Regions from separate parts of the Bacillus paramycoides genome, predicted to be linked through region 2. Evidence: riboswitches for the same ligand, from Rfam matches in the RefSeq annotation. Region 2 holds a riboswitch; the other holds the start of a gene.
What was found. Region 2 has a riboswitch for S-adenosylmethionine ahead of metK (methionine adenosyltransferase). Riboswitches for the same ligand answer to the same signal wherever they lie in the genome.

Region 1: another riboswitch for S-adenosylmethionine. It lies ahead of AAG068_RS16415 (hypothetical protein); the one in region 2 lies ahead of metK (methionine adenosyltransferase).

The regions. Positions count from the first base shown of each region.
Region 1 covers NZ_CP152427.1:3,192,447-3,197,409, forward strand. Annotated here, with positions in the region: gene AAG068_RS16395 (short-chain fatty acid transporter) at 1-876, shown strand, start outside; gene AAG068_RS16400 (group-specific protein) at 917-1,270, opposite strand; partial or broken gene AAG068_RS16405 (NAD(P)H-dependent oxidoreductase) at 1,281-1,448, opposite strand; gene AAG068_RS16410 (SWIM zinc finger family protein) at 1,472-1,861, opposite strand; gene AAG068_RS16415 (hypothetical protein) at 2,115-2,372, opposite strand; SAM riboswitch class I at 2,473-2,571, opposite strand; gene AAG068_RS16420 (hypothetical protein) at 2,694-2,885, shown strand; gene AAG068_RS16425 (YwiC-like family protein) at 2,918-3,640, opposite strand; gene AAG068_RS16430 (ECF transporter S component) at 3,825-4,526, opposite strand; gene AAG068_RS16435 (ABC transporter ATP-binding protein) at 4,499-4,963, opposite strand, start outside.
Region 2 covers NZ_CP152427.1:4,594,900-4,599,862, forward strand. Annotated here, with positions in the region: gene AAG068_RS23835 (molybdenum cofactor guanylyltransferase) at 1-175, opposite strand, end outside; gene AAG068_RS23840 (MogA/MoaB family molybdenum cofactor biosynthesis protein) at 172-681, opposite strand; gene AAG068_RS23845 (hypothetical protein) at 920-1,099, shown strand; gene AAG068_RS23850 (hypothetical protein) at 1,106-1,282, shown strand; gene metK (methionine adenosyltransferase) at 1,327-2,526, opposite strand; SAM riboswitch class I at 2,696-2,817, opposite strand; gene pckA (phosphoenolpyruvate carboxykinase (ATP)) at 3,046-4,632, shown strand; gene AAG068_RS23865 (hypothetical protein) at 4,906-4,963, shown strand, end outside.

The sequences.
Region 1 (4,963 bases), 1.4 Mb from region 2:
ATTCCTCTTACGTTAGCAACTGGCGGTGAAACGTTAATTAAAACGACAGCTGGAAGTATTAAAGAAGCGATTCCAATAACAGAAACGTTATTCTCACCATACGCACTTGTACCAGTTATTATTTTTCTTGTTACAATGCCTCTCATTAATAAAGCGATGCATCCAGATGAAAAACATACGATAACTGTAAATCCTAGCGTATTCCATGAAGAAGCTGCCGCTCAAGAAGTAGGAAACAATACGTTCGCTGAAAAAATGGAAAATAGCATCATTATTACACTTTGCGTTGGCTTGTTAGGTCTTATCTATATTTTCAATTACTTTTATACGAAAGGCTTTAACCTTACGCTAGATATCGTGATTTTTATGTTATTAATTGCTGGACTTATTTTCCACCGTACTCCGATTCAATATATTCGCGCTTTTTCAGATTCTACGAAAAGTGCTTCTGGTATTTTACTTCAATTTCCGTTTTATGCAGGAATTATGGGGATGATGATTGGAGCAAATAGTGAAGGACTTTCACTTGGAGGAGCTATTTCGAATTTCTTTATTAGCATTTCAAACGAAACGACTTTCCCGCTCTTTACTTTTTTAAGTGCTGGCATCGTTAATATTTTCGTTCCATCTGGTGGCGGTCAATGGGCCGTGCAAGCACCAATTATGATTCCTGCTGGCGCTGAACTTGGTGTACCTGCAGCAAAAACAGCAATGGCAATTGCGTGGGGCGATGCTTGGACAAATTTAATTCAACCTTTCTGGGCATTACCCGCATTAGCGATAGCTGGTTTAGGTGCTCGTGACATTATGGGATTTTGCGTTGTTAACTTACTATATGCAGGATTTATCATTAGTCTATGTTTCTTATTTATTTAAACGAAAAGCTAGTTTTATACTAGCTTTCTTACATAATAAATTATTTATTTCCCATGCAATTTATCACATTCTCCCACTCTATCTCCGTAAGATGTAATGCCTCAAATGCAAAAAAATCTCCACATACTTGTTCAATTAAATGTGGATTTTTCTTAAGGAAATTCCATTGTAACGCTTTAGGGAGAAAATACGCTTCATACTCTTTACTTCCTCTTACTAACTCATCCACTTCTCTTTCACAAATTCCTCTTATTAAATAATCATTTCTTAATTGAATCTGTATTTGTTGAAACGTTTCACTACATTTCTTCAATTGGATTAAGCAATTAATATATGTACGAAAAAGTTTATTATCATAATTACAACAATTTATAATACGTTTCATTTCATTCATAACGTACGAGCCTTTTCTTCTCTTCATTAAATACAAGGACGGGATCAAATTGTTCTTTATATAAATTAAGTACCGTAACTGAATGATCTGTTTCTTGTAACCCTTTTTGCACATGCTTTAAAATCGCTGCGTTAAAACTTGAAGGACTAGGATGAGCGTATACAATTAATACATTCACTACAAAACAACTCCCTCTATAAGTTAAAGTTTCCCCTTCTTTAACATCTGCTCTACAATTTGCATGTTTTTCGAACTTTGTAATAAACGATTTAATACGGTAAGTAACTCTTCCTTTTCTAAATCTTTCAGTTTCTCTTTCACTGTACTCTCACCAGCACCTTGAATATCATAAACAACTGCCGCCATATGCTTACAATAGTTTTCATATGGACATTCGCAGCTACTTTCTGTAAAGTCTTCAAGATCAATAATCACTTCATAGTTTCCTGCATTTCCAGTAACGAAAGCAAATATTTTCTTGCCTTGTATTTCAACATCATCTACATGTCCTTCTTCATAATATTCATACCCTTGATCCATAATGTACTTAGGAATCCATTTTGTTATATCATGTAATAAGTAAGCGTACATAATAGCACCTCTTCCTTTAATTCCCTTTTGACTTCCACAACCCCTGCATGTTATTCTAATAACTGTCAAATAGCAAGCCTATATGACAAAACGACTGACACCTATTCGGCGAAGGTGTCTCTTTTCATTTGCAGCCGATATGAATTGCCTCTTTCAGGCATATTCAATCTTTGACACTACACACTCAACACCATTCCCTGTATCAGGCTGCTTAAGCAGTCTTTTACTCTACATACTTCAAAAAAAAGAGAGCTTAGCTCCCTTTTCTCGCCTTATAAAATACCCCTTTTTCAGTATAGAGATATTCATCAGCTAATGTGATTTTCCCATCCAGTTTCAGTTCATCTAATAGTCTTGATAAATAAAATTGATGTAACATCTTTTTCGTGAATTTTCCTTCATGATGCGAAACGATATGTTCTTGAATATCTAACAATGATATTGGCTTATCTTGCTCTATCATATATTCATAAACTGTACTACGCAGTTTTACGTATTTTTCGAGTGTCACAGTACTTCGCAACCCCTTTCTTCTTAATATAAATTTTCGTAATCGGTTTTTTTGCAATAAAAAAACCTCTCCGATAAGAAGAAGTTACGTATATATCTTCGTCTTATCTCCCAGAACAAATTTGTTCTGCTGGAATTAGCACCTGCATCGCGGTTGCTGGGTTTCATCGGGCCAGTCCCTCCACCTCTCTGGATAAGAAAATATTCACTTAATTCTTACTATACGTAATTTCATTTTAATTGTCAAACAAATATAACAAATTATATTTTGCTTCTTACTGTTCATACTATACATATATGAACATGCAAGGAGGATTATGAAATGCACGAAAATGCTCGCGGATATGTACAAGATTCTTTTCAATCATTACAAGAAGCAAAACATTGTTTAGAAGCAGCACTACAAACTGTTGAAAAAGACTTTAATCGCGCACGTATTGAACAATCTCTTTATGCGATCGAACAAGCTATTCAACGCTGTGATTACACCGTTCACATTTTAGAACAAGATTGAAAAAACTTCCCATCATAAGGTGGGAAGTTTTTTCAAATGGCATACTTCATAATTATTGCCGTTATGATTAAAAAATATACAGAATTAGCAATTTCTAAAACCCCTACTTTTATAATAGAAATCTTTTTACCGTACAACATAATTGCTCGAATGACACTCGGTATAAAAATAAGGGAGCACCAGGGATTAATAGCAAATACAATGATTGTTAATAGAATATGATAACCCCATGATATAAGGCGATACTTCGGATTATTTTTCTCGCGTATCATCGTTTTCACATAAAACGTACTTCCTAAAAAATATAAAAATGAAATAAGCGCAATAAATAATGCTGTTTTATCTATAAGTTTCATTGAAAAATAATAACTAACTAAACCACCAATACAGAAAACAATAATTGCACTGATGTCATTTAGTAATGCTCTTTCATTTTTTTGACGAGCGTAATACATATTTACTATAAATAATGGGATCATGAATACTACGAATAAAAGAATGCGCCATTCATATAATAGAGAAATCATCCCAAATATAAATGCGATGATAAAATATACAATTGCAGCATGTAAATACTTTTTTTTTCGTCTTTGCTTTATGTACGTAAGAAATGGATACGTAGCTAAATAGATAAAGAACCAAGCTAAAAACAACGGAACATGATACATAGTAGGTTTCCCAAGTATGACACTTAATAGAAATGGTATAACGAGCATAGCCCATGCACCGTGTTGCTTCGGAATAACTAACTTCATTAACTATACACCTCCTCTTCGAAAACATTTCTCACCTACTATTATACAAATAATCTTATATAATAACGGAAGTATATTGGATCAATTTTTTGACAATAAAAAATGCTCCTTACAATATGTAAGAAGCATGAAAGAGGCAAACGAATATGTAAGTCGCGACCCTACCTTATATGAGTATGCTTTTCTATGCCATGTTATGCTTATCTAATATGCCATATTTCTTTTTGAATCTCGTAAGAATCGTAATCCAAGACGTACTAAATAATAGTAAGAAAATAACATTTGAAATCGCATGGCTCAAATCGAAATAAAAACTTGCGATATAATACGAAATAACAGCTTCCCACGTTGCCTCACGTATAAACCCGAGAAGCCCCCATAAGTTCATAATCCAGCCAAATAAAAATCCAACAAACAATCCGTATAGAAGTCTTCCCCATAGCTTTTTCATTAAAAATGTATTACGTAATAATCCAGCTATAAAACCAATCATGCCCCAAGAAAACATTTGCCACGGCGTCCACGGACCTTGTCCTAAAAAAATGTTAGATACGATGGCCGCTGTTGCCCCGATCATAAAACCAGTTTCACTCCCAAACACAATCGCAGAAACGATAATGACAAAAGAAGTCGGCTGTACACTTGGTAAAAGAGAAAATGGTACGCGGCTAACTGCTGCAATTGCTGCTAACACAGCAACGAGAACAATTTCACGTGAAACAAACGCCTTTCTTTCAAAACGAATATAGAACGGTAACATAATAACAACTAATAAAAACAAACTACTTAACATGTAATAACCGTCCATGATAAGTGTCGTAAAGAGTAATGTGCCTATTATTACTGCAAAAATACATATTATGAATGCAACATATCGTTTGGACACGCTTCGTACACATCCTCCCACGTTAATGCATATGGCAACTCTTTTCGAATGAATCGATTAATAGATGTTGTATAAAAGAAGTTACCACTAAAAAATTCTTTCGGTGCATCATTCATAATAACTGCTCCGTCAAATAACATCATACATTGATCAACGTATTTCGCTGCAAACTCAATATCATGCGTTGCCATTACAATTGTTGTACCTTCTTTTTGCAACTTCCTAAATAGCTCTCCTACTCGTTCTTTCTTCCATGGATCTAATCCCTTTGTCGGTTCATCAAGTAATAATAAAGTCGGCTTTGATAATAACGTTGTACATAACGCGAGTAATTGTTGTTCTCCCCCGCTACAATCATGCGGGTGGCGTTCTTTAAGCGAATATAACCAAAATTGTTTTAGCACATCTTCTGCTATTTCTTTTCCTCGTTCTCCGTA
Region 2 (4,963 bases):
CTACTCGCTCTTTTAGATCAGAATGACTAATGACCACAACTTCTTGCAACATAGTTGTCATCACTTTCAAAATATGCTCTATAAAAGTACTACCTTGCCAGCTCGCTAACGCTTTCGGCTCACCGAATCGACTCGACATACCGCCCGCTAATACAATTCCAGCATACTTACTCATTGGCGATGCAGCTCAAATGTAATATGACCTAATTCCGGTAAAATTAATTTATTCATCGCAAGACGAACCGCTCCGCTAGACCCTGGCATGGAAAAGACAACTTTGCGCCCAATTGTACCGCCAATTGCTCTACTTAACATCGCGCTGCTTCCGATATCCTCCAAATAACTAATCATGCGGAACAACTCACCAAACCCGACAATTTCTTTATCTAATAACGCTGATACCGCTTCAATCGTCACATCACGTTTCGTAATACCAGTACCGCCATTTGTTAACACGACATCAACATCTTCCCGATGATAACCAGCTAACACCGCTTGCTGAATACTTTCTTTATCATCTTTTACAATTTCATAAGAGGTCACTGTATGCCCTGCTTCTTTTAATAATTCATGTAATAGTTGTCCACTCTTGTCCGTCTCTTCTGTACGTGTATCGGAGATTGTTACGATTTTGCAACGCACTTCTTTCGGTGCTTGTTTTTTATGTTCGATTACGCTCATTTTATATCTTCCCTTTCCTAAAGTCTTTTCTTCATTTTATCATACCTACCTTTACACAATTATGTATGAAGCCGTTAATACACCATGATACAATATAAGTATATACAACCACAAAAAGGAAAATATATTTTCTTATACTCCTAGACTACACATCATTAGCTATTCTTTAAATTCTCTTATATTTTCCACATAGTAGATTTCATTTTAAATTACAAAATAATTTGGAGGTTCACTCACTATGGAACTTTATAAAAAACTAACAACAACATTCATCCTCTTATTCGTCGCTTCCATTACTGTCGGCTTTTCTCTAAAAGGTGCAATTCCATACGCTACATTCGTAAGCATTATATTCGCAACACTATTTTTACTAAGCAGTGCCTTTTGCGCAGGCAAAGTACGTCAAATGAAAGGATAATTACATATGTTCAAGAGGAAACCAATCCTTTGTAAATCATGCGGGAAAGAAATACAAACATATGAAAAAGCGTGGATTCATATGCCATTTCCGGCAAGTGGTATGACAAATATGAAAAAGTACATTGAGCTAGATGGAGAAGTTTATTGTGGTTCGTGCATCCAAGTCGTAAATAAAACGTAATAAAAAAAGCTTTGCGCCGTGAGCGCAAAGCTTTTTTTCATATATTATAGACCAGCTTGCTCTTTTAAAGCTGCAGCTTTGTCTGTACGTTCCCATGTTAGATCTACATCAGTACGTCCGAAGTGGCCGTAAGCTGCTGTTTGTTTGTAAATTGGGCGACGTAAGTCTAGCATTTTAATAATACCAGCTGGGCGAAGATCGAAGTTGTTACGAACTAGTTCTACTAGTACGTCTTCAGATACTTTACCAGTGCTGAATGTATCAACTGAAATTGATACTGGTTGCGCTACACCAATTGCGTATGCAAGTTGTACTTCTGCTTTCTCAGCAAGACCAGCTGCTACGATGTTTTTCGCAACATAACGAGCTGCATATGCTGCAGAACGGTCAACTTTCGTTGCATCTTTACCAGAGAATGCACCGCCACCGTGGCGAGCGTATCCACCGTAAGTATCAACGATGATTTTACGTCCTGTTAAACCAGCATCACCTTGTGGTCCACCAATTACGAAGCGACCAGTTGGGTTAATGAAGAATTTCGTTTCTCCATCGATTAATTCTGCTGGTACTACAGCTTTAATTACGTGCTCTTTTAAGTCGCGATCGATTTCTTCCCATGTAACATCTGGGTGATGTTGTGTAGAAATTACGATAGTATCAACACGTACTGGTTTACCATTTTCATCATACTCAACTGTAACTTGCGTTTTTCCATCTGGACGTAGGTATGATAATGTATCATTTTTACGTACTTCAGTTAAACGGCGAGCTAATTTGTGAGCAAGCGAGATTGGAAGTGGCATTAACTCTTGTGTTTCATTACATGCGAAACCAAACATTAAACCTTGGTCTCCTGCACCAATTGCCTCAATCTCAGCGTCAGTCATTTGACCTTCGCGTGCTTCTAGCGCTTGGTCAACACCCATAGCGATGTCAGCAGATTGCTCATCGATAGATGTTAAAACTGCACAAGTTTCTGCATCGAATCCGTATTTTGCGCGTGTGTAACCAATACCTTGAATTGTTTCACGAACGATTTTTGGAATGTCTACGTAAGTAGAAGTCGTAATTTCCCCCGCTACCAATACTAAACCAGTTGTTACAGTTGTTTCACAAGCTACACGTGCATTTGCGTCCTTTGATAAGATCGCATCTAAAATTGAATCAGAAATTTGGTCACAAATTTTATCTGGATGTCCTTCAGTTACAGACTCAGATGTGAACAGATGACGTTTTTTTGTCATGTGGTAAACCTCCCTACAGTAATTGTATATATTGTACGGAACTCATCCTTAATTTGCCACAGATTGCGACATACATTTATTCTCCCACACAAGCATACAGAAAAACCTTTCCTACTTTATATAGAGGAAAGGTTTAATTTGCTACTTGCATACTGCTTTTTGCCCTTCGCTCTTATCGTTCGAGACCTGTAGCCTCGCACAGGTTTTAGCACCTATTCACCTGTATTTACCACTACAAGTGAGGTTGCTGGGCTTCATCGGGCCTGTCCCTCCGCCAGCTCGGGATAAGAGAGTATCCGTCCCAACCTATACTAAAGAAATGCTATTCATTTGTCAATTAATATTCACATTTTCCTGAAAGTTTTTCTCAATACGCCTAAAATGAAATATTAATAAGGAAATAATGTATTCACACAAACAAAAAGAAATAAATAGTATACATTATTTATATAATTGTGTTATACTCTTGTTGGGGATTACGAGAAATATTTCATTAAATGAAAAGGATGGTATATAAATATGAGTACTGTGAATGTCCAAATTGGTTTACACGAATTATTGAACGGAAGCAATGCACAGATTCAACTAAGTGTTCCGCAATTAGTGGAAAAAGTATTAATGCGAAATGAAGGGAAATTAACTTCTACTGGTGCCGTTTCTGCTTCAACAGGAAAATATACAGGACGTTCTCCTAAAGATAAATTTATTGTGAAAGAAGCATCGGTTGCTGACAAAATTGCTTGGGGAGCAGTGAATCAACCGATTTCTGAAGAACATTTTAATAAATTATATACAAAAGTTTTAGAATACTTAAAAGAGAAAGAAGAGTTATTCGTCTTCAAAGGATTTGCAGGCGCTGACCGCAATTATCGCCTACCAATTCAAGTTATTAATGAATATGCATGGCACAATCTATTTGTACATCAATTATTCATTCGTCCAACTGAAGAAGAATTAACAACTCATGAATCAGAGTTCACAATTGTTTCTGCGCCGAACTTCAAGGCTGATCCAGCTGTTGACGGTACAAACTCTGAAGCATTCATTATGGTTTCATTCGAAAAACGTATCGTACTAATTGGTGGTACAGAATACGCTGGAGAAATGAAGAAATCAATCTTCTCTATTATGAACTTCTTATTACCTGAACAAGATATTCTTTCTATGCATTGCTCTGCAAACGTAGGTGAAGAAGGCGACGTAGCACTATTCTTCGGTTTATCTGGAACAGGTAAAACAACATTATCTGCTGATCCAAACCGTAAATTAATCGGTGATGATGAGCATGGTTGGTCTGATAACGGTGTATTCAATATTGAAGGCGGTTGCTATGCAAAATGTGTAAACCTTTCTCACGAGAAAGAACCACAAATTTTCGATGCAATCAAATTTGGATCTGTTTTAGAAAACGTTATCATTAATAACCAAACGCGTATCGCAGACTACAACGATACTACTTTAACAGAAAATACTCGTGCTGCATACCCTATGCATGCGATCGACAATATCGTACTGCCAAGTGTTGCTGGACACCCAAATACAATCATTTTCTTAACTGCTGATGCATCTGGCGTATTGCCTCCAATCAGTAAGTTATCAAAAGAACAAGCTATGTACCATTTCTTAAGTGGTTACACTAGTAAACTAGCAGGAACAGAGCGCGGCGTTACATCTCCGCAAGCAACATTCTCAACTTGCTTCGGTTCACCATTCTTACCACTTGAAGCATCTCGCTATGCTGAAATGCTTGGTGAAAAAATCGAGAAGCACGATGCGAAAGTATTCTTAGTAAACACTGGCTGGACTGGTGGCGAATACGGCGTTGGTAAACGTATGAACTTAGGTTACACTCGTGCAATGATTCAAGCAGCATTAAGCGGTGAACTTGCAAAAACTGAAACAGCTAAACATGATATCTTCGGTCTTGAAGTTCCACTTCACGTACCAGGTGTACCTGACGAAGTGTTAATGCCTGAACAAACTTGGGCTGATAAAGCTGCTTACAAAGCAAAAGCAATCGAGCTTGCGAACGAGTTCAAAGCGAACTTCAAAAAGTTCGACAGCGTTTCTGAAGATATTATTAACTTAGGCGGTCCAATCGCTTAAGTACAAACTTTCTGTTGGAATACCCCTTACTCATATGAATAAGTGTCGTGTAACCGCAAAGTTTCGCGTACTCACCGACAAAACCCAATGCGGCTTAACGGTTTATACACACTTACATAAAAAAGAAGCTTACGTTTTATACGTAAGCTTCTTTCTATATCTTCTCTCTTCATCTATGACTTATCTCGATAAATTACAGAAAATTCATTTTATAATCATTCGTTTTCAGTTTTTTTATGATACAATTTACATATACAGGAAAGGGTGAGACCTATGAAAAATTTTTCTCGTACAGGAAAAATTTTATTCAGTTACGGAGCGATCCAACTAT